Regions from separate parts of the Photobacterium sp. BZF1 genome, predicted to be linked through region 2. Evidence: riboswitches for the same ligand, from Rfam matches in the RefSeq annotation. Region 2 holds a riboswitch; each other region holds the start of a gene.

Region 1 (10,255 bases), on a different contig from region 2:
ACGGTACCCTCCTAAAGAACCGTCGCTTCTTAATACTCGGTGGCAGGGGATAAGAATACCAACTGGGTTTTTGCCACAAGCGGTACCTACAGCGCGGACTGCTTCCGGATTATCAATATGCTCTGCAACTTCACCATAACTCATCACGTCGCCTTCTTTGATGCTTATGAGAAATTGCCATACTTTGATTTGGAATGCTGTACCTCTGATATCAAGTGGTACTTCGGGCCTAGGAGCGCCTTGACTAATATGCCTATCTAAAGCCAGCATCCAACTATCCAGTTCTGGTGCGTCTTGTGCCGCAGAAAGCTCAAATTGAGCTTTAGGAAATTCATCAGATAACAGGCTTAGCAGAGAAGCTTTCCTGTCACCAAACTGAACTGAACATACCCCTTTATCTGTCGCAGCCATTAACATGTACCCAAGTACAGTTTCTCGACAGGCATAATGGATAACTTCCCCTTTTCCTCCTGCCCTGTACGCTTTCGGTGTCATGCCTATACTTCGGGTGGCCTCACCATATACCCGGCTTATTGAACCATAACCTGATGAATAAATAGCATCGGTCACACCCTCCCCCTCTTTTAACGAACGTTTAAACTTCCGCATGCGTACTGCATCTTGATAATGATTGGGGGACACACCAAACATTTCTTTAAAAATGCGTTGTAATCGGGAAGGTGAAAGACCCGCGATATCACCTAATTGAGTAAGTGTTATTTTATCTTCGGCATGACGCTCTAGATAGCGAGCGACTTCAATGAGCTTAAGGGTTCGAGCATCCTGACCTGCTGGATTGCAGCGCTTGCAAGGACGAAATCCTGCTTGCATTGCGGATTCGATATCAAAGAAGAATCTTAGATTTTCTGGATTTGCTGCTTTGGTTGAACAGGATGGCATACAGAATACGCCAGTGGTAATAACGCCGTAGTAAAACTTTCCGTCGAAAGAGCTATCTCTCTGCGCTACCGCATTTTTCATTTCATTTTCAGATGACTTTGACATAGCTGCGCTCACTCTCTAACGGGTTGCATGACTATCTCATCACACCAAGCTTGCTGATACTATCCGATTCTTGCTGATTAATTGGTGATTATAGATTCACTCTCTGTTTTTTAATGTGGCGCAATTTTCGGATGTTTTAAGGTCAACGCTGTAGCTAGTATGCAGTTAAAGATGAATAACACTGATTGTCCCGACCATGACACCGACCATAAACCACTCTATGAACTCAAAAGTATGGGCTATGCTCATTTTGCTCTCCATCTTATGGGGCGGTTCTTTCTTTTTTGTAGGCGTAGCGGTCAATGACCTTCCTCCATTAACCATAGTGACACTTAGAGTAGGAATTGCGGCATTTACACTATGGGGGATAGCTATGATGATTGGCTTGCGTCCCCCCAAAAGCCTGAAAGTCTGGGCTTCATTCTTGGGGATGGGGTTACTGAATAATGTTATCCCCTTTGCTTTGATTGTCTGGGGGCAAACACAGATTGCGTCAGGCTTGGCCTCAATTCTAAATGCTGCAACACCAATATTTACAGTAGTGGTGGCAGGCATTCTGCTGCCTGATGAACGGCCAACACCATTAAAGCTAATCGGCGTTGTTCTCGGTTTCGTGGGTGTAGCGGTAATGATAGGCGTACCTGCGTTAGGTGACGAAAGTAATTTATTGGCGCAACTTGCCATTGTTGGCGCAGCCATATCCTACGCATTTGCGGGAGTATATGGGCGTAGGTTCAAATTACTGGGGGTAAACCCTGTTATCACGGCAGCGGGACAGGTAACGGCTTCAACGCTCATATTACTGCCTATCGCGATATTGGTAGATGGCACTATTGATGTGGACAAGACAAGCATGAACACATGGATAGCTATAGTAGGATTGGCAGTTGCGTCCACAGCGATAGCGTATGTTCTTTATTTCAGAATTCTTGAACTGGCAGGCGCAACAAATGTACTGCTGGTAACACTACTTGTACCAGTCTCTGCTGTTCTGCTCGGCTCATTATTCCTGAATGAATCTCTGGAAATGATTCATATATTGGGCATGGTATTAATAGCGTTCGGGTTATCCGCTATTGATGGTCACCTATGGCAAAAAATGAAATCAGTCTTTGCATGAGGAAACGTACTGCGATTCCATTGGCACGATCTGCCGCTGAGTAATCACGTTAAAGCAGGATGGGGCCAGATGTGTTGTGGTTTTCGAGGAATAGTTACTGTGGGATACGGAATGACTCAGAAGACAAGTAAGGGCAAGGAAGACCCCTCGCCCTTACTTCCGGTCAGTTAAAAGTTACCGTACCGAGGTAATGTGGGTCTTTCCCATTTCTGTCCAACTCATAAGTACAATCCACTTTCTTTGTACCATATAGACCGACTGTGTCATGATCAGCATTTACTCGGATGTTACGACCATTGAAATTGCATTTGAAATTTCTCAAACTCCCAAAAGAAGAACTAAAGTCTCCTAAGTTTACTTTACGATTCGTTGGCAAAATAAACGCTTTATGGGAGTTTCCGTTACGATAATCGTACATATCCATAGGCAAAGTTACTGTAAAGCTTTGTAATTCATTACCATCAAGATCAGCATCGTAGATAACACCTTTAAGGTTCTTGATTCCGTTTCGGCCACGGTAGTATTTTGGCTGTACCTGATTACCATTGGCTGGAGTTAACTTAAACGCTACTATTTCAGCGTTACTACCCGGTCGGGATTTCCATTGACAATCAACTCCAGCAGAATAATCAAAATGGTCTAAACCTTTTAATCCGGGACCGCGGAATTTGTCACAGGTAACTTTTCCTCCAATACTATATTTCAGTAATGGATCTACAGAAATTTTGTATTCTTCGGGTTTGATGTAAGCTTTATTTGAGCTACCGCTTCGATAATTTACTTGGTCAAGGTCATACTCAACATATACACCAGTATCGCCAATTTCGCCTCTAAGTTTTTTCTCCCCAAATAAAGGGTCATCGAAGAGCGCTAAAGCAGGGGACGTAACTGATATACATGCAAGTGATAATGTACTCAAAGCAAGTTTTTTCATGTTTAGAGGTATCCAATGTGCCGCAACCCGGCTGTCTCATAAACTACTTCTATGCTCTTAAAATACGAGACCCGTGGCTTTCCGTCCTTATCTCACGATAAGTTTGGCGTTATATTTCGGCTGACATACTATTACCCTAAACAGGTATACAACTAGTAGTTAAATAAACGTAGCAAACTGATAAGGAATGCACCACTTTAAGATGATATAAAAATCATATTTCCTACGGTAGAATGTGAGGGCGAAAATTCGCTGTTATATAGCGTCAGTGAGTTAACCATTCTTCGCTCCCCCTTAATTAACAGTCAGTTTTAATATTATCTAACAAGTAACTGTCGTGTTGTGTTGGTCGGTAATACAGCTTGTAGATAAATTTATGTTATTGAAATTATAATTTTTGATAATTTTTATTGATTAACTTGTCACCCTATACTTCTCTCCATCGAAACGAAGCACGAAACAAATTAAAAAGTATTTGGAGAAAGTTATGAAGATGAATCACGTTGGTATTATGGTTGGCGATATGGACAAAGCCGTTGAGTTCTACACTAAAGCGCTAGGCCTTCGCGTTGTAATGAATAACACCAAAGTCATCGAAGAGCGTGAAACTGCAATCGGCCGTATGTGTATTGCCGTCTTCGGTGAAGGTTTCAAGGGCTTTAACATCGCACACTTAGTAACGTCTGATGGTATCGGCGTTGAACTGTTCGAAATGAAAGAGCGCAAGGAACGTCATGAAGTCGATTTCTCTCGCTTAGGTATCTTCCACTTCTGTCTGCAAGTTGCTAAAGAGCAATTCCCACAGACCATCGCGCGTATTGAAGAGCTTGGCGGTAAAGCTCGCATGGATATCATGCGTTACCACCCAGAAGACGAGACTAAGCAAGCACAAATGATCTACATGGAAGACCCGTTTGGTAATCTATTTGAGCTTTACTCGCACACTTACGAAGAAACTTACGCAACTGATTACGAGTAATAGTTATCAGGTACCAAAGAGCCCTGCAACCTTAACTAGTTGCGGGGCTCTTTGGGTTTAAATGCATAACCTGTATTTAGCGCGAGCGGCTATGGAATACCGTTGTTGATGCCACTGACATGTCCATATCATCTGAAGCGACAATGTTGACCGAGCGGCTGGCATTCAATGACAGCGGGATAAACACACGGCCGCGCTCGTCAGTGGTAAATGAAGTGCCATTAAGCTGAGGGACATTGGTGACATTGACTGTTAGCCCTGCTTCTGGCCCTGCTTGCCCTATCGCTTTGACATGGATACCTGAAGCTGAATCGGTGATATTTAGCTCAACGGCTGAGGCTGACATTGAAGCGACTAGTAGTGTTGAAAATGCAATTGATTTAAGCATGTTGAATTCCTTCTTTAACAGGTCGCCAATGGCAGCCTTTATCGAGTGTTATTTGATTGGTTGAAATGCATAACCTGTATTTAGCGCGAGTGGCTATGGAATACCGTTGTTGATGCCACTGACATGTCCATATCATCCGAAGCGACAATGTTCACCGAGCGACTGGCATTCAATGACAGCGGGATAAACACACGCCCGCGCTCGTCAGTGGTAAATGAAGTGCCATTAAGCTGAGGGACATTGGTGACATTGACTGTTAGCCCTGCTTCTGGCCCTGCTTGCCCTGTCGCTTTGACATGGATACCTGAAGCTGAGTCGGTGATATTGAGCTCAACGGCTGAAGTTGACATTGAAGCGACGAGTAAAGTTGATAGCGCGATTGACTTAAGCATGTCGTATTCCTTCTATGACGGAGTCTTGTTGATTTCGAAACTAAACTGTTTCGTTTTTTTGTTTTTAAATCTAGAATTGATTATTGAAGCTGTCAAGGGTATAAAACTAATTAGTTTCGTTTTTTTGGTTTCTGAATTGGGGATTGAAGGGTATGAGCCGTCAAAAAGAGAAGAAGCGCCGAGCGATTGAAGCCACGCTGGCACTATGTGTAAAGCACAGCTACCACGGTACCAGCATGGATACCATCACTGCAGCAACAGGCATGTCCAAAGCAACAATTTACCGACATTTTGGCTCCAAAGAAGCGTTAATCGCCGAAGCTTTGGCACTCTACAGCGAGCAAACACTTTCCCATTTAACTCAGTTGTTTGATGATCCTGACTTGTCGTTGGAAGAGAAGTTAACGGCCCGCTTTACGACATTAGAAGCTCTTGTTGAAGCCAGTGATTTTAATGGCTGTATCTACCAGCAAGCCTTTAACGAATATCGCAACGAAGATGAGCGCATTGCCGATGTGTGTGTCTCGTATAAACAAGAGCGGATCCGTTTGGTCACCGAACTGCTTCTGGCCCACGACATCAAGCAAGCCAAAGAAAAGGCCACCCGGGCTGAGTTGGTGTTTAACGGCCTACTGGCCTCGCTGGAGATGGGGGCAGATCCAAAGCTGATGTCACTTGCTAAACAAATGTACTTTGAGCAACTTCAGTTAGCGAAGTCTTAGTCTTTGGATGAATCGACAGATTAGAGATATTCGTTGCTTGCATTACTTGTAGGCGCTTTATTCATCCAACATAGCTCGGACTAGCTTGGATAACCGTTTTATTGCTCTCTCTTCTGTCGCTGCACAATCAAACGATGCATTGAGGCGAAAACAATGATTGAACTGATCGCTAACAGAAAACATTTTACCCGGTGCAAGGCTGATATTGTCTTTCAATGCACGTTGATAAAGCACCATAGCATCGAGGTGCTGCGGCAATTCAATCCATAAAAAATACCCGCCTTCTGAATAGTTGACACTGACATTAGCTGGCAGGTGAGCACGTAGCATCTGCCAATTGGCGAATTTGCGCTGTTCCAATGTCCTTCGTAATTTGCGCAGGTGGTTTTCATAGTTTCGGGTAGATAAATAATTTGCGAGGGCCAGTTGTATTGGAGCACTGGCTGACAGAGTACTCATCATCTGCAGTTTTTGAATCGGCAGGGCCATTTTTCCTGCTGCCACCCAACCGATCCGAAAACCTGCAACCAGCGTTTTTGAAAACGACGAACAATGTAGCGCAAGGCCATTTTGATCAAATGCTTTGGCTGGAAGTGGCTTGTTAGCACCAAAATACAGTTCATTGTAAACATCATCTTCAATCAAAAAGACGTTGTATTGTGAAAGCAACTCAATCAAACGTTCCTTCTTCGCTTCTGTTAACGTAAAGCCCAAAGGGTTCTGGTGATTGGTCATTAACCAGCAAGCTTTTACGGGATGAGACTGTAATGCTTTCTCGAGCGATTCAAGATCAATCCCCTCTCGCGGGTGGGTTCTGACTGACAGCGCTCGTAAATTCAGCCTTTGCAGGGATTGTAATGCACCGTAGAAGGTCGGTGATTCCACGATCACCCAGTCGCCAGGCTGGGTAACGGCTTGAAGACTTAAATTTAGTGCCTCAAGGGCACCTGCAGTGATCACAATTTCATCCGGGCTCACACTGTTCCCTTGTGCTGCATAACGCTTGGCAATAAGTTGTCGTAGTTCTTTATTTCCCGGAGGCCGGTTATCCAACGCACTGGAAGTTGGCATAGTGCGCGCTGCAGCTATCAATGATTTGTTTATTTGTTGTCGGGGGTACAGCGTTGGATCGGGATAAACAGAGCCAAAATCAATGATATGTGGCTTACGGCTGGCCTGCAGCACATCAAAGATAAAATCATTGATATCAATAGTTTCTGTTGTTTGAACTGTTACATCTGACTCTGTTGTACTCGCGTATCGAATTTTGGGGGCGACAAAATACCCAGACCTTGCATGTGAGACTATCCACCCTTGGCTCTCTAACACCTGATAAGCATGCAGCACTGTCATCAAGCTCATGCCTGTCGTTTCAGTCTGCTTGCGAAGAGAAGGCAGTTTGTCACCGACAGCCCAAATGTCATTTTGAATCTGATTACGGATTTGCTCTACGAGCTTTTCATACTTGGCCAACGTGAATGTGCCCTTTAAGTAACAACTGGCTGGAATATAGCACAGCACTAAATCTGTTATATATAAAAGTCAGTTTTCTGTATCTATTATAGTCTCGATTCCATTCCTATAATCCCCCCTACTTTCCACTTCAACAGAATGTTTCAAACCTTGGGCTGGGTATCTGTCTGGTACTTATTGCACAACACCAACTCTGCACAAGCATATGAATTTAAATAGAAGTAACTCAACGGGAGATACCTATGAGCAATATTAAAACTGCCGCACTCCGTGCACTTCAGTTAATGGATCTGACGACGCTCAACGATGATGACACAGATGAAAAAATCATCGAGCTATGCAAAAGCGCCAAAACAGCGGTAGGCAATACGACAGCGGTATGCATATACCCTAGGTTCATTCCTGTTGCCAAAAAACAGTTACGCTTGCAAGGCACACCTAATATTCGCGTGGTCACTGTGACGAACTTCCCGCATGGGAACGACGACATCGAAATCACTGTTGCCGAAACGAAAGCAGCCATTATGTATGGCGCAGATGAAGTGGATGTCACCTTCCCATACCGTGCGCTGATGGCCGGAAATGAAAAGGTTGGTTTTGAACTTGTGAAGCAATGTAAAGCAGCCTGTGGCGGTACACCATTGAAAGTCATTATTGAATCTGGCGAGTTGAAAACGCCTTTGCTAATCAAAAAAGCCTCAGAGATTTCAATCAAAGCCGGGGCTGACATTATCAAGACCTCGACAGGCAAAGTACCAGTCAATGCAACCCTTGAAGCAGCAGAAACAATGTTATCCGTTATCAAAGAGTTGGGTGTCGAGCACAGGGTTGGCTTCAAAGCGTCAGGCGGTGTCCAAACGGCTGAAGAGGCGAAAAAATACTTGGATATGGTAGATAGTATGTTTGGTCCAGAATGGGCAAACAACAGCATGAATTATCGATTTGGGGCGTCGAGTTTGTTATCAAATCTGCTTTGTACATTGGGTGGGGAAGGTGCATCAGTAACTAGCGACTACTAAAGTAACCTCTTTATAAATATAGATAAATTCTGGATGTGAGATGAGCAGTTCACGGCTGCTTTAAATCATACCCACTCGGAGAAAGTAAAGGCTCACCTATGTCAGATTTTGAGTTAAAACACAAAACCGCCGCCAAACTCTCAGAGCACGTGGCATATAAAATAACCCAGTGTCTTAAGTTCCTATTGAATATCTTCTATGGAAGAAAATATGCTAAACGCGCCGTTATTTTGGAAACCATTGCAGCAGTACCAGGAATGGTGGCAGGTATGTTCAATCACTTAAAAGCCCTACGCAGGATGAAAGATGATGAAGGCTGGATCCGTGAATTACTGGATGAAGCTGAGAATGAAAGAGTGCACCTGATGATTTTCTTGGATATTGCCAAACCTAGCTGGGTAGAGCGAACGTTAGTGTTACTTGGCCAAGGGGCTTTTATTGTCGTGTATAGCATGATCTATGTGCTCTCTTCTAAGATTGCACATCGTGTTGTGGGCTATTTCGAAGAGGAAGCCTGCAAGAGTTACACTGAATATCTGGACAAAATTGACTGTGGTGAGGTTGAAAATGTCGCTGCACCAAAAATCGCCGTCGATTATTACCAACTAGCGGCAAACGCTAAATTACGAGATGTGGTTGTCAAAATCCGCGAAGATGAAGCCAAACATCGCGATCGTAACCATTCGTTTGCAGATGCGTATGAAAACCAAGAGCTGCCCGCGCATCAGCATTGATAGCTCCATTGGTGATTAAGAGATTCAGTTCTTTCTTGCCTTCAAGGAGGTATTCCCAGAGTTTGAAGTTTGATGTAGTGCTTACCCTATAGACAGAGAAAACTATATAACTAAGGGTAAGTACTACATACTCATCAAGGAAAATTACTCTTTTTTCAAGAGTAATGGGTCATCAATGGCACCTGCCAGTTCTAGATGATAGTAAATGTGTTGCCAGACAGTGAAGTTGTAATCATCTAACTGTTCTTCCTCGTACTCCTCATCGTACTCGTCATAGCAATCATCTGATGGAGGAGTGCCGTTATAGAATAAATCTAAACCTTTAGCGTCGTGGTTAAAGAAATCCTCTTCGCCTAAACATCCCATCTCTCTATGCTGAGTTAGGGGTCTTAATCGTTTTAAGAAACCATCGATCTCGGTGAGGGGGAAAGCTGGCCAACTATCAGTGAGACTTGATTTAGTGAAAATCCAGTATTTATGATTAATAGCAACTTCGTAGCCCAGATTATTCATACTTTCTACTAACCCCCATCTTGATTCTGGCGTTAGTGGTTTTTGGTTCAATTCTGCTATCTGGCTTTCCCTTATACGGAATCTTGGGTAGCTATTTTTTTCCTTTTGGGCCGCTCTTTTAACCATGCTGTAGAGAATCAGTAGTGATAACTGGTTGTTTGTAAACTCTCTTGAACCATCAATTAAGCGATCTTCTTTAGTTGTTCGCCGAAATACTGCCATCTTATCCTCCTTAGTTATCTCTCACAGACAATACGTGATGGATATGTAATCTGCCAATAAAACAATAAGTTGATTGCATTTTTTGCAAGCTCAGATCGCTTTTTAACTTAACTTCATCTTTTAAAATCAATTTTACGAGTTTCACTTCTTTGTCATAAATTGATTTGAAATGGCCAAGGTTTAGTCCGTGTTAGCTAAAAAGTACCTAGGGGGTGAATAGAATTTGGCAAAATTTGTTTTTTGCAAATTACTGCAAGATATTGGTGGTATAAATGGCTGTAAATTGTCGTCTTGTTGTGTTTATGTATGGTATTTTCTGTTATGGGAGGGGAAAATATTTTGGTATCATCAGGGCGTATTGAGACTTGCCAAAAGTCATATAGATTTACCAACGAAAATTTAGTTCTGCCAAAAGTCATCTAGGTTTACCAACGAAAATTCAGTTCTGCCAAAAGTCATCTAGGTTTACCAACGAAAATTCAGTTCTGCCAAAAGTCATCTAGGTTTGCCAACCAAAATTCAGTATTACCAAATTTCATCCACCTTGAGTAGAGCACTTAACTGTCAGGTACAGCCCTGATTGACTACCCCCTACTCTTGTTTTGAATCGGTAGGAGATACTGCACATAGCACTTATTTGAATTAAGTCATACGGTATGGCCATCGCTATTTTCTGGAAAAATGAAATAGATCGAAGTAGAGCCACATCTCTTAGTTCACAAATTGAATTAGTCAAATGGTGACTATAATTTTA
Region 2 (10,255 bases):
CGGGAACAGACCAATCTGCTGAATAACGTAACCGATATTCCGGCGCAAAGTTACCGTATCGATACCAGTCGTATCTTCACCGTTGATCAGTACGCGGCCAGAAGTTGGTGTTACCAGACGGTTGATCATCTTCAGCGTGGTGGTTTTACCACAACCAGATGGGCCCAGCAGGACACAGATTTCACCGGTCGGTACTTCCATGTTGATATGATCGGCTGCTGTCACCACACCCTGTGGTGTTTCAAAAACTTTTGTCAGGTTCTCAAGTTGAATCATGAAAACGCCCTCTTAAATTCGTAAAACTTAGCCGTGAACGACGACACCTTTCGGTGTGAATTTCTTTTGGATTTTCGCCAATACCGTATCGGCAAAAATTGCCAATAGGCTCACAGCTACAGCACCAACAATCAGCTGGCGCGGATCAGACTGGCTGATCCCCCGTGCAATAAACGTCCCCAAACCACCGGCACCGATGTAAGTCGCGATAGCCATAACACCGATGTTCATCACCACAGCAGTGCGCACACCAGCCATGATCACCGGAATAGCCAGTGGGATTTCCACCAAACGCAGGCGCTGCATATTGGTCAGGCCGATACCCCTTGCTGCTTCTCGCAGGGCCGGGTCAACGTTGTTAATTGCGGTGTAGGTATTACGAATAATTGGCAACTGCGAATACAGCAAAACCGCAATCACTGCAGGCAGATAACCAATACCCTGGCCGATAATCGACAACACAGGGATCATGATCCCGAACAAGGCAATAGAAGGGATCGTAATAATAATGGACGCAACGTATAGCACCACATTGGCGACACGTTGATTCTGGGTAATTGCGATACCAATAGGTACCCCTGTCATCATGGCTAGACCAACGGCCAGGCTCACCAACGACAGATGCTCTACAGTGCGAGAGACAATCACATCCCAGTTGTCCAGAACGAAATTGAAAATTTCCAATTTGCACTCCTGGATTTACGAGTTGAACACAGATTGTTTAATGAGTGTTTCCGCTAAGCGCCGGAAACATTGATACAACCACAAGGTTGTCAAAACAGGGGCTCCGCCCTGATAGACATGGTTTACACCATAAGCTCACTTGTCAGACCAGAAGTCATACAAGCGAAAAAGGAAGGGGGGATTCTAGTGAGTAAGCCTGACTAGCTCAAGTTTTTTCAGAAATTATTTTGATCTCACAGCTTGATCGTGTTTAAAAAACACCCAAAAACACATTAACCTCATGATTATTAATGTCGCGAAAAATAAAAATTTACAACGTACTCATCCTATTTTGTTTTGATTTCTTTGCCTCACATGTAAAAGAAGCAGCTACAATTATATCCAAGCAGCTTAAGTATCCCTGCCGTAAGAAGTGCTCTGGAGTAACGGTAGAGAGTTCAGGACGACAATTGGAGGAGTTCCAATGCAGCTTGCAAGCCCGAAGTTAACAATACGTTGTCTTTTATATTGTTTTGGCCTTTTCACTGCATTTTCGGCATGGAGCCAGAGTATTCCATTGGCTTTGTCAGGGACAAACCAGTCAGGCGATAAACTATCCCTCGTGCTCGAACGTAACCAACTCGAGCAGCTCCCCCAGTCGTCATTCTCTACCCACCTCCCTTGGTTAGAGCAAAGTGCTACCTTTGAAGGGGTGCGCCTACTGACACTGCTTGAGCACTTCAAGCTTTCTACTTCCAAGTTGAAGTTACTCGCCCTCAACGATTATTCCGTTGAGATAAGCCATGACTACATCAAGCAGTACAATCCATTGATTGCCATCAAGCAAAACGGTCAATACTTGAAAGTTAGAGATTACGGCCCGTATTGGGTGATAATTTCCCTCAATGAACATCCCGAAGCTGCCAAAACCAAGCACCTTGCCAATATGGTATGGCAACTCACCGTTATTGAAGCTCAGTAAGCGGGTTGAAACATGGGAATAAGCCGCCGTTTTACCTCCCTGCTTATCTACATCACCCCGTTACTAATTATCAGTATCTTAGTCGCTGTGACCGCCCTGAAACGCAATTCAGATATCATTGCCAACAGCCAAAATGAGGCAGCCTGGTATGTACTCCAACTACACAAGGAGTATGCCGAGTTTCACCTCCAGCTTCACCGTTATGCGGTCGGGACCAGTGACCATAACGATATGATGTTGCAATATGAGATCCTGTGGAGCCGTTTCAAGACCATTCTCAACAACACCCATATCAGCCACCTTTACCATTTCGATGGCGCCTATCATCAAATCAGCAAGCAATTTACTTATATTCAATCGATAGAGCCACAGCTTATTGAGTTCGAACCGGGCGATCCCGGAGCGGCGATTATTAATGACGTTAAGGATCACTACGAAAACCTGGTGATATTCCTTAGCCACAAATTTCGCCTTTCAAGTGGAGACCTACTAAAACGGGTCGAAGCCACCCATACCATGAAACTACTGGTGTACTTCTTACTCTGTGCCATCGTATTACTTGGCGGGATTTTACTGTGGGCGCTTTGGCGTGAGTCATCAGCAATGCGCAAGTTGGCAATGAGCGATACATTAACAGGGATCCATAGCCGTTTATGGCTCAACCAACACCTTAAAGAGTTGGTTAGTAAACAACAGCCATTTAGGTTTTATCTTATTGATTTAGATGGCTTTAAAACCATTAACGATACGCTGGGGCACCATGCCGGCGATGAACTTTTGAAGACAGTGGCTGCCCGCTTGGCGGTTCTGAGCGGCGAACACTACCATGTAGCCCGTATGGGTGGCGATGAGTTTGCCGTGATCGAGTCTCTGGCGGTTCAACACGAGATCAATATCAGCCAAAAACTGCTTAACAGTTTTCAGCAGCCAGTAATACTGAATGGCAAAAGCTACCCTATCTCGGCCAGTATCGGCAGTAGCGAGTACCCGCTCAAAGCATCCAATGTCAGTGAAGTGCTACAACAAGCTGATTTTGCTATGTATGAGGTCAAACAGCAGGGGAAAAATGGCGTGATACATTACGAAGGATCAGCAGTACCGAATGGAACTGCACCAACTCTCAAACGCTTCACCAAAAGCCTGTAAAAGCGACTCGTCGAAAATTGGCATTAAGCCCAAACAAAAAAGCGCCCACCGAATGGTGGGCGCAACTTTAATCGTGCAGTGGTATTGGCTGATTACATTGCCGCAGCAAAGATAGCCGAAATTTCTTCGTGGCTTGCTTGTTTCGGGTTAGTGAAACCACACGCATCTTTCAGCGCGTTATCAGCAAGAACCGCAATATCTTCTTCTTTCGCACCTAGCTGCTGAAGACCTGCTGGAATACCCACATCTTTAGACAGCGCCTGAATCGCTTCCAGCGCCGCTTCCGCACCCTGCTCTGCCGTCAGGCCTTCAACATTCACACCCATCGCTTTCGCAACGTCTTTTAGGCGCTCAGGACAAACCTGTGCGTTGTAGCGCTGAACGTGTGGCAGCAGTACCGCGTTACATACACCGTGTGGCAGATCGTAGAAGCCACCTAGCTGGTGCGCCATGGCGTGAACATAGCCCAGTGAAGCATTGTTGAAAGCCATACCAGCCATGAACTGTGCATAAGCCATTTGCTCGCGCGCTTCAATGTTCTGGCCGTCTTCTACAGCCGTACGCAGATGCGCTTGGATAAGCTCGATGGCCTTGATTGCTACCGCATCAGTAATTGGTGTTGCAGCGGTAGAGACATAAGCTTCGATCGCGTGAGTCAGCGCATCCATACCCGTCGCAGCCGTCAGAGAAGCCGGTTTTGCCAGCATCAACTCAGGATCGTTCACCGACATCAATGGTGTGGTGTTCTTATCAACGATTGCCATTTTAATGTGGCGCGCTTCATCGGTGATGATACAGAAGCGGGTCATTTCACTGGCGGTACCAGCCGTAGTATTGATCGCCACCAGCGGCAGCTGAGGTTTCGCAGACTGGTCAACACCCTCGTAGTCAGCAATTTTGCCGCCGTTAGACGCAACAAGGGCAATACCCTTGGCACAGTCATGCGGTGAACCGCCACCTAGTGAAATCACGAAATCACACTCGCCGTCTTTCAAAAGTGCTAAACCTGCTTCAACGTTGCCAATTGTTGGGTTTGGTTGTGTACCATCGAAAACAACAGAATCGATGTCGCGCTGTGCCAACAGGTCTGCTACCTGCTTGACCATACCGATTTGGCTCAACACTTTATCAGTCACAATTAGAGCTTTTTTGAAGCCGTGCGCTTTCACAGCATCTGCCGCTTCTGTCAAACAGCCAGCACCCATCAGGTTTACCGTAGGGATAAAAAATGCGCTACTCATGATAAATTCTCCATAACTATCAAAAACTAATTACCAAAACCTGCTTGCATACAATATTTTTTGCTTCGCCTAAACAGGCTGTCCGTAATCAGTCTCTTGTCTACGGGTAGAAACCTACCACCAGAAAAGTGTGCAACAAATTGATCTGGAACAAGTTATAAATCCGAAAGAAATATTCATGCAATGTAGTTTGAGCCAGATCACCAATTCAACAAGTTACACATTAGTTTTGTTTCCATATGGAAACACTGATTTTCATTTCATCACTAAGAGCGGTTTCTTTTTGTGATCTTACCAGCATAAAAAAACGCTGACTTATGCCAGCGTTTTGCTCTCTATCGAGAAGGATAACTATTTGCTTTCGCTAATTATTGCTTTATCCAAGCATCCTGCCATGCTGAGCCATACCCCGGCTCATAATGATGCGCAGAGTCAATATTACACCAGCCACCTTCAGGGAATGGACGACATTGATAGGTATTACCGTCGCGGCTAAGTACTACCGTTTCACCGGGTACGTAGCTACCCATACCTTCAGGGTAGGCATAATCGTAATCACCACCACCTGAACTGTCCTTGATAGTCACCGACTTGGTTTCAACAACCTTATGTTCACTGCTACCTTGCTCGGCTGCTGTTACCACCACGCTGAATGAACCCGTCTGGGTCGTGAACACCGATAGATCGATGTTACCGTTATCGACAATGTCACTTGCCAGTGCCAACTGGTGGCCAGTGCTATCGAGTAACTTCATGTTGATCAGGTAACGACCTTCTGAGCTTACGATTGCATCAATGTAGGTTTTACCATCGCTACCCTGGGTGTAGTCACTTTCTAGGCCTTGAACTGTTACCGGAGCGGGTTCAATCACATCCCCATCGCGAACATCCAACGCGTAGTTGTAATCCGGGTTGGTGACAAAGACTTGGTTGGTATACAGATCTGATGGTTGATAAACGATATCGCCGGATGCTTCTTCCACACCCACCTGGGTAACTGTTGGGTATTTATCATTGATCAATTGGGCAAGGTCATAAGACCACGTATTGATGTTCTCGTTAGCGGCCGTAATTGGCAGCTTTTCGAATACAATTTCAGAGCCTTGCTTGTTGAAAATACGGAACCAAACACTGTCACCGTCTTGTGCCTCGACACCCGGTTTGACGTACTGTCCCTTAGAAGTCCACTCAGGCGGTAGCACCTCACCATCAAAGCGGATATCGCTACAGTTGTAGAACCCTTCACCGACAGGATCATTTCGCTGCCAGCGGGAAACCAAGGTTGCTTCGCCGGTTCGACCGCTTGGCAGGGTGACGTCAATCAGGTAATACCCGTCCGTCACTTTAACGTCGCCGGCCGTATCAATCAGCTCCAAATCATCCCAGCCCAGACGGCTATGGGCAGCATTGTAGCCCGGCTTAGTGATGTAAAACTGCCAGAAGCTCGGGTTGTGCGGTGCCGTAGCCCGGTAGCGAAGAGTGAATGTTTCTCCCGCTTTCATGTCGGTACGTTGCCAGTGCTCTGAAGCGACACTCATGCCGCTCTTACGCGAGTCACCGCCTGAACAAATAGTACCATCAGGAACTGCAGCCTTAACCGCATCCATTTTGTCGTAGTTCGGCACTAGGGCAGCAAACTCATTCTTTTGCACGATTGGGTAGGTTCCTGACTCCAGGAACGAGGCACGACAGGCTTCATTCGGGATCTGCGACCCGTCAGAAGGTCCCCAGTGCCCGCTATCGTTGTAACAGATAAGTTGGCGGGCCGCTGGGAATTCAGCATAGCCGTGAGCGTTTACATGTAATGGAGAAAGGACGGCCACGACTGACACAGCGCCCAGGGAAAAGTTAATTACTTTTTTCATGTTTAGCTTCCATTATGATTATTTTGGGAAGCCAGCTAATGGGAAAAAGCCACTACTTTGATCTTATTTTGACCTTGCTTATTCCTATCAGGTAACCCCGCTACCCTAGAGTCACCGATAAAAATGGATACTCCTTAGGTCGGAAGTTTTGCGCCCTACCCTTTCGAGTAATTAGCCTTTAGCTGACGATATATAAATGAGTCAATTCAATCTTGGTTCAAGTAAAACCGATATACTGAAGAAACTCGGGTATATTTATAGTGTTTTTTTAAGCATCAGCAAAAATTAGCGACAAGTAATGGAAGGATGATCTCATTTAACTTTTATTAATTAAGATAAATAAATTTATTTGACAGAAATTAAATATATAACATTGATAAACCTATTCCCCTTACCAATGAATTATAGAGCTAGAATTGAAAGGATTAATATTAACTCATTGCGATGATAACTTGAACAATAACAATAATAAATAAGCAAAGTGAGGTGATTTTCCAAAACTGTACCGGATTCTTACTCTTCAAAGGTCGCTTGTTCGCTTGTTTGAGCACTTGTGAAGAAGGGTTGGATAAGTCACAGAGCAACTCTGAAAGGGCGTCATAGCGCTGACTGGCCTGAGGGAAACACCCTCTACGAATGACGACATCCAACCATGCAGGCAAGTCATCACGATAATTCTCTAAAGGTGTATATTCCGGCCATTGGTTGTTTGCCTGCGGCGGTTTAAATGTATTAGGGAAAGGGTAAGGATAATGGCCAGTTAGCATTTCATAAATAATGATGGATATAGAATACATGTCAGACCTCATCGAAACTTTACCGCCAAGTAAACACTCGGGTGATAGATATTTAATATCACCAACAGGTATTGTTTCAGATATAGGGTTTTGTATTTCATCAAAGTGTTCAGAATAAACTGAACCAAAGTCAATAATGACAATTTGCTCAAATTGATTAACGATTAAATTTTCTGGCTTAATATCACGGTGAATGAGCCGATGGCGCTGCATCACACGAATCGACTTAATTATTTCCTCAGCCATTACCCGAACTTTTTCAATATCAGGTTTAGGGTTATCATCCATCCATTGGCGAAGTGACTTACCTTCTACCCATTGGCAAACATGGTAGAGAAAAGGAGATTGGCGTGAAAAAGGGTGGATTTTCATTACTCTCTGATGGGATATCTGCTCACCAACCCAACCTTCACGGACAAAGCCCTGCAAATACTGGTAATCTTCTGCAAAATTGAGTGAAGGCATCTTTAACACATAACGCTGATTATCAAATTCGCTGACTGCCAAATAGATATGGCTGCGGGGGCCACTGTACAACACGCGTAATATTCGGTACTGATCGATTCGATTACCCTCTTCCATGACCGGGGGGATCGCTCGTTTGGTCAACTCCCCAATGTACTCATCCATAGTCAAAGTCGGTAACGCTTTTATATCAATCAGCAAGCTGGATACATTATCCTGGCTCCCTGCCGCCAGCGCTTCCTTCACCAGTTGTTCGGATAGGGGTTCATCAACATTATCTATAGACGATAACGCCTGCTGAATATGGGCCTCATCCAACCATTCGTGGATACCGTCGGTTGCCATCAGTAAACGGTCACCTTCTTCCAACCGGATTTGTTGGAAATCGACTTCAATATGGCTATCCATCCCCAGCGATCGAGTCAGAAAGTATTGCTGACCATATTGATGACGGCGATGATCTTGGGTGAGTTGGGTCAATGCCCGATTACGGTAGAGATAGGCGCGGGTATCACCCACATGCATGATGTAAGCCGTGTTGGATTTGATAATCACTGCACAGAAAGTGGTTACCATGCCATTGTGCTGGAGTTCACTCTGGCTACCTTGATGGAAAAGCCACTGATTCAAGGCATGCAGCACTTTTCCTGCCGACTGCTTAACCCCCCAGGTTTTCGGTGTGGCGTAATATTCTTCGATAAACTGGGTCACACAAACCTGACTGGCCTGCTGCGCCTGTTCGCTGCAACTGACGCCATCGGCCAAGCAGGCAACGACGCCCTTGTGCAGGAGTTCGTCGTGCTTTTTAGGCTGATAAACCGCAAATGCATCTTGGTTGCTTGGCTTGCATCCGGCGACTGAATAGCCCCCGACATCAAGTTCGAGGGTACTCCCTTGGCGGATCCGCTTCCTGTTGACGGACATTGAATTAGGGGCAGTCCCTGGCTGAATAGTTTCGCTCATCCACACTTCCCCCTACTATCACTGACTTTACATTCATTAATTACAGCCACTTCCGGCCTGCAAGACAGGCTGTGCCCCGCAGGCCGGAAATCACTTAGCGGTTAGCAACATCAATCATCATGATGCTACCGTCTTCATTGACCTCGGCAATTTGCCCGCTTGGCTCTTCCATCATCAACAAGGTGATAAAACCAATGACTGCCGTGGCAGCAATGACATAGAAGAAGGTGCTGTAATCCACTACCGATAGAATAGTGAGGTAACACACAGCACCCACATTGCCGTAGGCACCTGTCATCCCAGCGATTTGCCCTGTCATACGTCGCTTGATCAGAGGTACAGTAGCAAATACCGCACCTTCACCGGACTGAACGAAGAACGAGCAGGCCATCGCGGCTACCACTGCCAACCACACCGGCCAACTGCTATCGACCTGCCCCATCAGGAAGTAACCTGCGGCCAGCCCTGCCGTCAAAATCAGCAGCGTAGGCTTGCGGCCAAATTTATCTGAAATCCAACCACCACCTGGGCGGGACATCAAGTTCATGAAGGCGTAGGCCGATGCAACCATACCGGCCATCACCGGCGTTAGCTCAAAGGTTTCCGAGAAGAATAATGGCAACATCGAGACCACAGCTAACTCCGAGCCAAAGGTGGCGAAGTACAACACATTTAGAATCGCGACTTGCTTGAACTTGTATTGGTGTACCTCTGGTACTGGCTTCTCAAAAACGTTTTTGTTAACGCGCCATACTTGCAGCACTTCATAGCAATAGATCACCGCCAGTACGATATAGATGGCCACCACAGTGCTTTCACCTAGCATGCCAATCCCGGTTGGTGAAAGCTTCCAGGCCAGCAGTGCCAGAGCGCCATACATCGGCAGTTTCATAAATAGCAGCAGGAAGAAGTCGCCTTTCGAAGTGACTTCCATTGCGCCCAGTTGCTTGGGCTTGAAATAGGTTGCTCCTTTCGGTGTATCAGTGACATTTTTATAAAAAACGAAAGAAAACAGCAGGCTCATGACCCCGGTAATGGCCATGGCATATCGCCAGCCATCATCACCACCAAACATGACTGCAACGGTCGGCAGGGTAAATGCTGCTGCAGCTGAGCCAAAGTTACCCCAACCGCCGTAGATACCTTCTGCTGTTCCAAGCTCATTATGCGGGAACCATTCCGAGACCAAGCGGATCCCGACAACGAACCCGGCCCCAATAAAGCCAAGGGCAAAACGGGCAATGGCGGCCTGAACAAAGCTGTCGGCAAAAGCGAACACAAAACAAGGGATAGAACAAACAGCTAGCAAGGCAGAATAGACCAATCTAGGTCCATATTTATCGGTGAGCATACCGATGATAACCCGGGCAGGTATGGTAAAAGCGACATTGAGGATCAATAAGGTCTTTATCTCTGCTGTTGTTAATCCTAGTGAGGCTTTGACCGATTGGAGTAGTGGCGCAAAGTTGAACCACACAAAAAAGGTAATGAAAAACGCAAACCAGCTAAGATGGAGAATTTTCATTTTCCCCGTAAACGAAAAGATATTGAACTTGCCTGTTTCTGACATCTTGGTGTTTCCTTTTTTATACTGACTTGTCATTACTATTGCATTGTCCATGCCATGTTTTTATTTAATTTAAAATCAACACCTTAAATAGATATAACTCATAAATAACAGCCCCAAAGCACCAACATAAGCCAAAGTTAAATATTCAAGCACCAATTTGAGTCAAATGACACCATTCAAGGCAGCATTGACTTATTTACATTACAAAAAATATCAATGTAAAATATAAGGTTAAAAAAAAATTAAAAAAAATCACAGCCTTAGCTGTGATTTTATCTCAAAATTAC
Region 3 (10,255 bases), on a different contig from region 2:
AATACTTGGATGGCGACTAAAGGTGACGACTCTTATGTCGGTCACTTTGTCCAAGGAATGTTCGCTACCCTGTTGGCGACTCCTTGTAGTGCTCCTTTCCTTGGCACCGCCGTGGCCTTCGCGCTTGGTGCTGATGTTATAACCCTAGTTGCGATCTTTACCGCATTGGCAATTGGCATGGCTGCGCCTTGGTTACTGATTGCCCTCTTCCCTCGTCTTGCAAGCCTGCTGCCAAAACCTGGCATGTGGATGGATAAGGTCAAGAGCCTGTTCGGTTTGATGATGCTGGCAACCAGCTTGTGGTTACTGAGCTTGATGACCAGTTTCTTCTCAACTGCTGCCGTCATTCTAATTGGCGTATTAATGGTTGTGGTTTTACTGTGGCGCCTAGGGAAAGTTAAAGGCCGCAAACCGGTTATTCTGGCGATGGCTTTCATCGTTGTAGGTTCTGGTGGCGGTTTGATTGCAGGCAGTATGACTGCAGATAATTGGGCAACGCCACTTCCGCAAGACCATGCTTGGCAACCACTCAATATTGATGCCATCCAGCAACACGTGAGCCAAGGCAAAACTGTCTTTGTCGATGTAACAGCAGATTGGTGTATTACCTGTAAGGTCAACAAGGTCAGCGTGCTGCTGCAAGACCCAGTGTACTCTGCACTCGAGCAAGACCATATTGTGCTGATGAAAGGCGATTGGACTAAGCCATCTGACTATGTCACCGGCTACCTTCGCTCAAATGGCCGCTTCGGTGTGCCATTCAACATCGTCTATGGGCCAAATGCACCGACAGGCATTGCCCTACCGGTTATCCTGACCAGTAATGATGTTATCAAGGCCATTGATACTGCGAGCGGCAAGGGAGTTGAATAATGACATCGAAGTCGTCGGATAAAACGGTTAAAGATAGGAACTCAAAACCTTCAAGGCTGGTGAAATGGCTAAGGGAGGCCATCCTAATGGTCCTTGTGCTGATTGCTGTTTCAACAGGCTTAGATGTATGGCGCAGCCAAAGTATGCCACAAGGTGCAATTCCGCCGTTGGTTGCCCAGTCAACCACAGGCGAGCACATCGACCTTATCGCCCGCAGCCATGAAAAACCGGTTATGGTTTATTTCTGGGGGACATGGTGCAGTGTTTGCCGTTTTGTCAGCCCAACGATTAATTGGCTGGATGATAGCTATGATGTAGTTTCTATTGCGGTAAACTCTGGCGATAACCGTCGCCTCAACGCTTATCTTGGCCACCATGATTATGGCTTTGACACCATCAACGATAACCGTGGTAGTTTGATGCAGCAATGGGGCATTTCGGCAGTCCCCTCTGTCTTCATCATCAAAAACGGTGAAGTGTCTTCTGTTACCACAGGCTTTAGCACACCTCCAGGTTTGTGGCTCAGGATGCAATTGGCGAGTTGAGGAATAACTGCCAGTTAGTACTCGCTACCTGCGTTACCAATAAAAACAGCCCAGTCCTAGACTGGGCTGAGTTTTATGTGACTAATCTAGCATCGCGGTAGTGTTCGACGTCACTCCCACTCCCAATGCCTACCTTCATGACCATCTGAAAACATCATCCGGTAACCACTGATATTTCTATGGGGGATATCATGCATGATTTTATGGAACTGTTTGCTGTCGACATGAATCAAGTTCTCATGGTCACCAGACTCAATGAACAGCTCATCTTGATCAAACAACATATCATCCACCAGCATATCGACCTGATAAGCTTGACCTATTGAAGGTATCGCACCGGGTTCACAATCCTGGAAGATATCGGTTAATTCATGCTCACCGACAAGGAAATATTGTTTCCCCATCATACGGCTGATCTTATCTATCATTACGCGGCGGTTTGAAGGAACAACAGCCATTAAAAACTCACCGTTTTGGTCTTTTAGCATAACAGCCTTCGCAACTTGCGAGGTTGGTACATGGGCCGATATAGCCGAGCTAAATGACGTATCAGTATGTTTATGCCGAGTTAAACTGAAATCGACATTGTGGCTGTTGAGGAATTGCCCTACTGTCAGTGCCATAGCCATGGGATCACCTCCTGATCTAACACCAAGCCACTTCCTTAGGATAGAAAACGGGCCTGATGGAAACTGGGCCTACAGCATCAGTATGGGAGGGGATAGCGGATTTCGCGAGCTAAATTCAGGACTAGAGTCGTAAAGAATTTCACACAGAAACGAGCCTTATTGAACAACCCTTCTCGCCTGCCAGTAAGTACTGCGCCAATAAGGGTTTTTAAGGTTTGAAATCATCACGCCTTGCGACGTTGAAGCATGGAGGAATTGGGACTCACCTAGGTAGATACCGACATGCCGTAGAGTACGCCCGGTCTTAAAGAAAACAAGATCGCCTTCTTGCAGTTCAGTAATTGCGACCCATTTACCCTGTCTGACCTGCTCGCTTGTGGTGCGCGGCAATTTTTTCTGGAACACTTCGGCAAGGCCGATCTGAACAAAGGCCGAGCAATCTATACCCGCTTTAGTTGTCCCTCCTAGCCGATATGGAGTGCCTTGCCATTGGCGGTAAACGGAGTCAAGAGACGGAGACTGGTGGATCGGGATATTCATTTCAACAAATTCATAGCGCGGATTATTGGTGTGCAGTCCACTAGATGCATCGTCGCCCTCTAATGAGCCTGGGGACGAAGAACACCCCGAAAGCCAAATTGTCAAAGCCAGTGATAGTAACTGCTTCTTCACTGTGGTTGACTCCTGTGCTGCGTCAATATGGTCTGACTATGAATTTTTTGTGGTATTAATCTACTAGATTAGTCAAAAAATGCAGGCTCGAAAACATTATTATGCGATTAAGGCAAATTTTTGACATAACTGATGAGAAAGTCAGCAAAGGCAGCAGTTAGAAAGTCAATGAGCAAAAAAAAGGCTGACTATCGTCAGCCTATAAAACTCCACACAACAGAAGAGATAGATGCTCAGCGATCACCCAAGCAAAGAGTGCACACTGCATCTATCAGAAGTATTTATCGCTTTAATTCAGTTACTTATCCAGTACTTTTTGACTGATACAGATACAACTGCGAGCAACTTCACGCATTTATGAACATCAGCACAAGATTTACCTTATCTGTTCGCTTTTTTGCACTAGGCATAGCATGTGTTTGTAAATCAACAAAAAGTGAACTTTTCGCTGTTTGTATCGAACATTATTTAAACAGTTAAGGACTTGTTATCAATTATTCTAATAAAACATGTCTCGGGTGACTGGTCATGTAACTAAAAAGATTTCATAATGCACGCAGTTTTTCATTAAATCGCTAAGGAGTAAGCGTGCTTGCATTCTTCCGTATTTTCCTCGCGGCTATTTTTATAATTTTTATGTCGCTCTTTGCACTGGTTTACTGCACCCTATTCAAGCCACGCGATCCAAAGCACGTGCATTTTTTCTGCCGCTGGTTTAACCAACTACGACGCATCGTGGGTGTCGAACTCATCCATCGAGGCCAAGAAAAAATTGTCGATACGCCAAAAGCCGTTTATATCTCTAATCACCAAAACGTTTTTGACTTCGTCACCTCACCGGGTATGCTGCCACCACGTGCCGTCTCTATCGGTAAAAAGAGCCTGCTGTGGATCCCATTCTTCGGTCAACTTTATTGGATCACAGGTAATATCCTGATTGACCGTGAAAATAAATCCAGCGCCCGCAATACCATCCAACAAGTTGCTGATGCTATCCACAAGCGCAACCTGTCAGTATGGATGTACCCTGAAGGAACCCGCAGTAAAGGGCGAGGGCTACTACCATTTAAGACAGGTGCTTTTCGCATGGCAATCGAAGCCGGTGTGCCAATCGTGCCTATGTGCGTAAGCTCGGTTCACAACAAGATTTCACTTTCCAACCGTGACAATGGCATTGTCATTGCCGAGATGATGGATCCTATTGATGTTTCCGGTTATGAGTTGGCAGACGCTCGTAAATTAGCCGACCACTGCCACGAGCTAATGGAAAAGAAAATTGCTGAATTAGATGCTGAAGTTGCCCAACTCGAGCAAGCTCGCTCAGGAAATAAAGTGACAGCCAGCTCTTAAGATACCCCGAGAATACACAAAAGGCTTGCCAATAATGGCAAGCCTTTTTAGTTTCAGCACTACACACCTTTAGTGTTCATCGCTAACAAGTAAATCGAACCCGCTTTTGAGCTGCTCACTTTGTAAGATCCTGCCGTGGCCCAATCCTTCTGTTGCAATCAAAGTCACATGTTGGTTAGCACTCGCTAGCTCAGAATGTGCATAGGAAGCAAAGCGGTCATATTTATCATGGACAATCACCGCTTTCGATCCCCTGCCCTCCAAACGATGCATCGGATCAATACTATCTAGCGGATATTGATACTGCTTGGCAATATCGTCCACAACATCATGGAAAAGCTTCATCGAATAGCCAGACTGTGCCACTGCAGACACCAGATTCTCGGTATAATTTAAGACAGGTGCAACTAACAATACAGGTTTGTCTTGTAACTGTGGATGGCGGCTTTCTAGCACCATTGCACCACCCATGCTATGGGCAACAACCCCAGCAATCGACTCCTGCTGTTCCAGAATATTGTCAAATGCTGCAACAAAGCCTGGTAAATGACCAAAGCGTCCCTCACTCTCCCCATGGGCTGGGTTATCAAAAGCCAGCGCCTTGTAGCCTGAAGCCGCTATATGTTCCATCAGTGAGTAGAACTGACGTGATGATCCTGACCAGCCGTGGCCTAGTACCCATGTCGGGCCTTCTCCCAAGCTATAGGTCATCATCATGCCTTCAGACGTTTGAACTGGCTTTTTTTCCAAGCCTGAAGGTTCTTCTACTGACTTTTTACTGCGTACAGGAGTGAGTAGTACCTTACGTGCAACACGCTTGGCATGTTCAGGGGCTAGGCGATGATGCAGGGTTGTAGTCAGGTTAATTAGCTTCCTGCGTACATCAAAGCCTCGACTTTTTTTGAAATAAATTTTGCTGCTCATACTTTTCTCATCCAACTTAAATAGAACGACCGTGCTATTCTGTTTTATTTTTTAATAGTCTTTCATCGTATTTGAGCAATACGATGAATTTCATTTCTTCGCTATATTCGCCACTGGCCTATCAGGTTATCAACTTCATGCCAGAAACGCTGGTGATCATTAGTTTCTAGCTCCATGCTCTGGAACAAATGACTACTGAGGTAAACACCATAAATCTGGTACACACACTGCCAACTATCCAAGGCCGACTTAAATTCGCCTTGCTGCTTACCTTGTTCAAACTGACGGTACAAATAGCCAAGCCAGCGCTTGGTAACTTCTTTTAACCTCAGCTGCATTGATGGCTCTTTTTCGCCTCGATCAGTCCAAGCATCCAAGAACATACAACTACCCTGAAATGAACGATTCCAAGCTAACCAGTTTGCAAGCAGAAGCCGTAACTTTTGCTCGATTGTCTCTGGTGTTTGCATACGAGCAGGTTGAATGACTCGCTCTACAAACTGTTCTCCGGCAAAGTCCAAAACAGCAATCTGCAAATTTTCCCGAGAGTTGAAATGGGCAAACAAACCGCTTTTGGACATACCTGACGCTTTAGCCAGCTGACCAATCGTCAAGCTATCAAGCCCGTCACGGCTCGCCAGCGAGAAAGCTGTATTCAAAATATGCAGGCGGGTTGCCTCTTTCTTACTCAGGGGAGCAGATTCACTGATCACATGCTATCTCTCACAAATACAATGACATATTATATTTAGCACGATCGTTCTTTTTATGAAAGATAAATTTCCTGTTGGTATAAATCGAAGAGATTGCCGAGCAGATATCATGAGTATGGCTCTGCCCGGCCACACGAGGTAACAACTAACGCTCCGCAAAGCGGAACAGACTGTCGATACGTACTGGGCAGCTCCCGACTTGGTTTACCATATCTTCCGCTTGTTTAAGCGAGTCATAGCTGCAAGGGATCCCGTAAGTATCTGTAATTGGGTACTCATTACCTTCAGCATCAATAAAGTTTACACCCCACCCTGCGCTGAGGAAATCATGCACTAAACGGGCTTCGACAATTGCATTCTCTGCCATTAACTGGCGACACTCTGACAGGACCATAATACTCTCCTAGCAGAAAGAGCCTTTACTACCCAGTTAACCCTGTTCCGCCTGGATAAAATCGGCTCTGTTAATGTTAGCTTTATTATAGCAAGGGCATAAATTATGGTTCTTCTCTGATAACCGTGTAGCAAATACGGCAAAAGTTTGGATACGTTATTGTGTGAACGACAAGAGGCGCTTGGCCTTCACTAGAGATCATCTTTTTTTGTGGTCATTTTTTGTGGTGACTAATGAAATTATCTACTATTTTATACTTGAGTGTATAAAAAACCTGCCAAACCTACTGTGAAGTTGGGACGGAAAGCCACGGGACTCATCAATATAGAGTCAGCCGGGTTGCATCTACCTTTTTCTAATTTAGGTGCATACTATGAACAAATTACATTTCTCAAATCAGTCATTGATTTCGTACCTATCCACATTTGAATCACCACAATTTAATAGAAACAGTCTATTCTCAACCGCTTAAAAAAATCGAGGTTACTAAGTAATAACTTTTGATTTCAATCACTCATTGGGAATCTAATTATGGCAAGAACAACAAAGATAATACTATTTGTAGTACTTACCCTATTCTCAAGGTACTCTTTCAGTGGAATTATTCAGACCTATGATGACCGTTCAATTTTTGAAAGCCTTACTGGTAACAATGGGGTTTTCACATTCGGTTCACCACCTTCAATTACCGAAAATACAGTTGGTGACACATACGACTATGGCCCGTTTACAGTAACAACCGAATATAACCGTTCAGCAGCAAGGCACACAAATGGTGCCTGGCGTGGGAAGCCATCGTTTAATCAAAACGACATTTTCATGTACGACAACCCACTTTCAGGATGGGGAGGATTTATCAATACTCGGGAAGGTGGCAATGGTGTCGGTATTGAAATATTAGTTGATTTTGGTGACAACATTATAGAACTCGCAGGAGGAGTCGGTATTGGGCGCGGGGCAAATTCCGCACCAAACAACGGTTACTTCGGTTTCACAACTGACATGCCATTTCAAAAAGTGATCCTCAGAAGTTGGGGTGAAGACGGTCCTAATCGTAGCGACACATATAAACTGAGTAACGTTAGTAATATCAGTGCCGAAATTCCTGAGCCAGCAACAGGGTTACTCGTTCTCGCTTCTGTTTTAGGCCTCGTTAGAATGCGCAGAAATGCAGTTAGTTGAAACACAGTACTTGTTCTTGTGAATTCGCTCTTTTTTCCCGGAGATAAAGATGAACAACAAAAAAGGCTACCAAGTGGTAGCCTTATGAGTTCTGATCTGAGGGACTGTACTTATAGGTACATTTTCGCCACATCTGAAGGTTCTTTCTCTGAACCTTCAAGCTGATCAGTCCAATTCAGGCCAACCAATACGCCATCTTCAGCCAGCGTGATCATCCAGTCTTCGACGAACACGTCCAACGGGATCATTACTGCCGTGAATTCAGCCCACTCGTCAACACAGTGAACTTTCGCATCTGCCTCGTTAGACCAGAATGGCATTACTTCAGATTCTTCGAACTCGCTAGAGTCAACAGAAAGCCAGTCACCCTCTTCATTACAAAGACCCCATACCTGCTGGCTATCTTTGGTTTCTTCAACAAACAGATCGCAATTTGCTTTAATATCTGTGGTTAACTTAGTCATTCTATTCTCTCTTATGTATGTTTATACCCAAGTGACTCGGATACAGCATCAGTAACTTGATGTGAGCTAATAATACCAGAGAATCATGACAGAAGATGTACAATTTATCGTGATATCTGCTGCTAACTTCATCAGATTATTACCTCTTTATCCTTAGCACTCAGAAGGTGGCTATACTTGTTTAGATGACCGGAACAACAATACTTAACGGGCTGTACTAGAGGATATCGCATGGCAACGGTTGACTGGCTAACTAACTTGAGTAATCAGACCATTCTGAATCCGCGATCGCACCTCATAGAAGCCCACGAGTACATCGGAGAACTTGGAGAGAGAAAGGTCGCAGTTGATTGTGCCTGCGGTAATGGCAGAGATACACTTTACCTCTTGGAGCAAGGCTATCATGTCTATGCCTTTGACAATGACCGTCCTCGCCTAGCTGCATTGTCTGAACACCCGCTGCTCGGCGCCCACCCCAACTTGGACATACAAATAAGCAGTTTTGCCGATTATGAGTTCCCTCGGGCCAACCTAATCAACGCCAGTGCCTGCCTGTTCTTTTGTACACCACATGATTTCAATATACTCTGGACCAATATTTCTAATAGCCTGAAAAAAAGCGGGATTTTTTGCGGCCATTTCTTGGGCAAAGAAGCGTTGGAGCCCAATGAAACTTTACCTATCCTAACCCACAGCCAGTTTGAGCTTGAGCAGCTATTTGCTGACTTTTACATTATTTCCTGGAAGAAGAAGCAAGAGTACTCAGCGAATCTAACCGGGAAAAAACGTCTTTGGCTGATCCATACCATCATCGCGATGAAAAAGTAACACCCAATATATCAGCCAATCTAATATGAAATAAAAAACTAGCGGTTCATGTTCGTTTTTTGTTCTTGTTTAGATGAATCCATGACAAAATAGCCATCCTCAATAGGTTCCACCAGCGTTTTCACCAAGTCACACTCAATCAATACCTTGAATGAGTGCTATTGGGTTTTTGTCTTTCATAAACTTATGTAGGTTTGCTGCTATGCACACTCAGCGTGCCGGAAATGCGCTTGCTGCATTTTCTTTTGTGCTGTGGGGGATCCTCCCTCTTTATTATCAATTTCTGCCAAGGGCAGATATCAATGATTTGCTAGCTTTTCGGATTGTTTTTTCTATTCCGTTCATGCTACTAGTGATGCTGCTATTACGTCGGCCAATGCCTAAACTTGTTGAGGTTTGGCAAGACAAGCGCTCCTTGGTAATGGCTGGCATTGCCGGTTTAACCATGTGCGTATCTTGGTATGCCTTTACTTGGGCTATTACCCATGACCAAGTACTTGCTGCGAGTTTAGGTTTCTTTATCAACCCTCTGTTTGCCATTGCGCTGGGCGTTCTGTTCCTCAAGGAGAAGCTCAGCAAAGCGCAATCAGCAGCGGTTGTTTTGGGTATTCTGGGAATTGGCTACCAAGTGTGGCACTACGGCGACCTACCGTGGATTTCATTAATCATGGGCAGCTTCTTTGCCATTTATGGCCTGTGTAAAAAACACATCCGTTACGATGCCCTTACTTCGGTAACTATAGAGGCAGTGATACTCGCGCCGTTTGCACTGTTGTACTTGGGGTATACCTATGCCAACCAAACCTCGACAGTACTCTCTGCAGACTTTACGACCCTATTGCTCTATGTAGGTTCAGCCCCAGTAACGTTGGCACCTTTGATTTTCTTTGCCCTAGCCATAAGCCGTACCAGTTTAACCATGGTTGGCCTGATGCAGTACATTGAACCGACATTGCAGTTCTTGCTCGCGGTTTTCCTGTTTGGTGAAGTGTTTGATCAAGTTAAAGCGGTTAGTTTCGGCTTCATTTGGCTAGGTTTACTTCTCTGTAGCCTAGAAGCATTAAGCGGCCTAGCGCTGAAGCGGCTAAGAACATCATAATGCCGCTAATGTAAGCCACTGAAAGTTCATTGTTATCACTTTCAGTGGCTTTATTAAGATTCCCCTATGACCTCTATTGCATAGTTGTTTTTAATTGCCATAATAATTGTATGGAATTAAATTGAGGCTCGTTGAGGTATGGATACCCACGAAATCTTTAACGACAGCTATGAGCGCTGCCAACGTAACCAACAGTTCTTCCTTATTTTCTACCGCCACTTCTGGGCAAAAGACGAAAGATTCAAAGACATATTTAAAGGTGTCGATATGGAGCGCCAGATCAGGATGCTCAAGCTCTCGATTTCAATGATTATGTTGGCGTCTACCTCAGATCAGGCAAGGGGAGGAATCCGCCGTTATGGTAAAGCCCATGGGCCTGATGGTGTAGGTATAAGGCCAGAAGATTTTGAAATATGGTTGGACTCTCTACTCGAAACTGTTCGGATCTGCGACCCAAAGTTCAATGATGAGATTGCACAGGCATGGCGGGATTGCTTCAAAGCAGGCATCGCTATAATGAAAGAGGAATGTATATAGGGAAACACCATGTCCTCAAATTTTCAGCCCGATGATACGACATCC

The links. A riboswitch is a leader RNA that binds a small molecule or an ion and turns the genes downstream of it on or off. The one in region 2 is predicted to bind cyclic di-GMP.
Region 1: it holds a riboswitch for cyclic di-GMP, as region 2 does, so the genes downstream of both, BIZ37_RS16335 (hypothetical protein) here and BIZ37_RS21645 (lytic polysaccharide monooxygenase) in region 2, are expected to answer to the same signal.
Region 3: it holds a riboswitch for cyclic di-GMP, as region 2 does, so the genes downstream of both, BIZ37_RS17970 (PEP-CTERM sorting domain-containing protein) here and BIZ37_RS21645 (lytic polysaccharide monooxygenase) in region 2, are expected to answer to the same signal.

What each region holds. Positions count from the first base shown of each region.
Region 1 is NZ_JACSOF010000070.1:1,264-11,518, forward strand. Features, by position in the region: gene BIZ37_RS16325 (bifunctional transcriptional activator/DNA repair enzyme AdaA) at 1-1,005, opposite strand, end outside; gene BIZ37_RS16330 (DMT family transporter) at 1,202-2,125, shown strand; gene BIZ37_RS16335 (hypothetical protein) at 2,289-3,059, opposite strand; cyclic di-GMP riboswitch class I at 3,078-3,177, opposite strand; gene BIZ37_RS16340 (VOC family protein) at 3,547-4,038, shown strand; gene BIZ37_RS16345 (hypothetical protein) at 4,115-4,426, opposite strand; gene BIZ37_RS16350 (hypothetical protein) at 4,507-4,818, opposite strand; gene BIZ37_RS16355 (TetR/AcrR family transcriptional regulator) at 4,971-5,540, shown strand; gene BIZ37_RS16360 (PLP-dependent aminotransferase family protein) at 5,598-7,013, opposite strand; gene deoC (deoxyribose-phosphate aldolase) at 7,256-8,032, shown strand; gene BIZ37_RS16370 (alternative oxidase) at 8,131-8,766, shown strand; gene BIZ37_RS16375 (hypothetical protein) at 8,911-9,501, opposite strand.
Region 2 is NZ_JACSOF010000115.1:9,975-20,229, reverse strand. Features, by position in the region: gene BIZ37_RS21670 (ABC transporter ATP-binding protein) at 1-276, opposite strand, end outside; gene BIZ37_RS21665 (ABC transporter permease) at 304-960, opposite strand; gene BIZ37_RS21660 (oxidoreductase) at 1,424-1,921, shown strand; gene BIZ37_RS21655 (GGDEF domain-containing protein) at 1,934-3,067, shown strand; gene yiaY (L-threonine dehydrogenase) at 3,160-4,308, opposite strand; gene BIZ37_RS21645 (lytic polysaccharide monooxygenase) at 4,677-6,173, opposite strand; cyclic di-GMP riboswitch class I at 6,261-6,360, opposite strand; gene BIZ37_RS21640 (bifunctional protein-serine/threonine kinase/phosphatase) at 6,605-8,398, opposite strand; gene BIZ37_RS21635 (NarK family nitrate/nitrite MFS transporter) at 8,493-9,968, opposite strand.
Region 3 is NZ_JACSOF010000082.1:14,942-25,196, forward strand. Features, by position in the region: gene BIZ37_RS17930 (protein-disulfide reductase DsbD) at 1-873, shown strand, start outside; gene BIZ37_RS17935 (protein disulfide oxidoreductase) at 873-1,418, shown strand; gene BIZ37_RS17940 (aminoacyl-tRNA deacylase) at 1,529-2,047, opposite strand; gene BIZ37_RS17945 (NlpC/P60 family protein) at 2,204-2,587, opposite strand; gene BIZ37_RS17950 (1-acylglycerol-3-phosphate O-acyltransferase) at 3,308-4,069, shown strand; gene BIZ37_RS17955 (alpha/beta hydrolase) at 4,139-4,993, opposite strand; gene BIZ37_RS17960 (TetR/AcrR family transcriptional regulator) at 5,095-5,685, opposite strand; gene BIZ37_RS17965 (hypothetical protein) at 5,852-6,100, opposite strand; cyclic di-GMP riboswitch class I at 6,367-6,447, shown strand; gene BIZ37_RS17970 (PEP-CTERM sorting domain-containing protein) at 6,632-7,282, shown strand; gene BIZ37_RS17975 (DUF2750 domain-containing protein) at 7,393-7,746, opposite strand; gene BIZ37_RS17980 (class I SAM-dependent methyltransferase) at 7,978-8,574, shown strand; gene rarD (EamA family transporter RarD) at 8,777-9,673, shown strand; gene BIZ37_RS17990 (globin) at 9,812-10,210, shown strand; gene BIZ37_RS17995 (ceramidase) at 10,220-10,255, shown strand, end outside.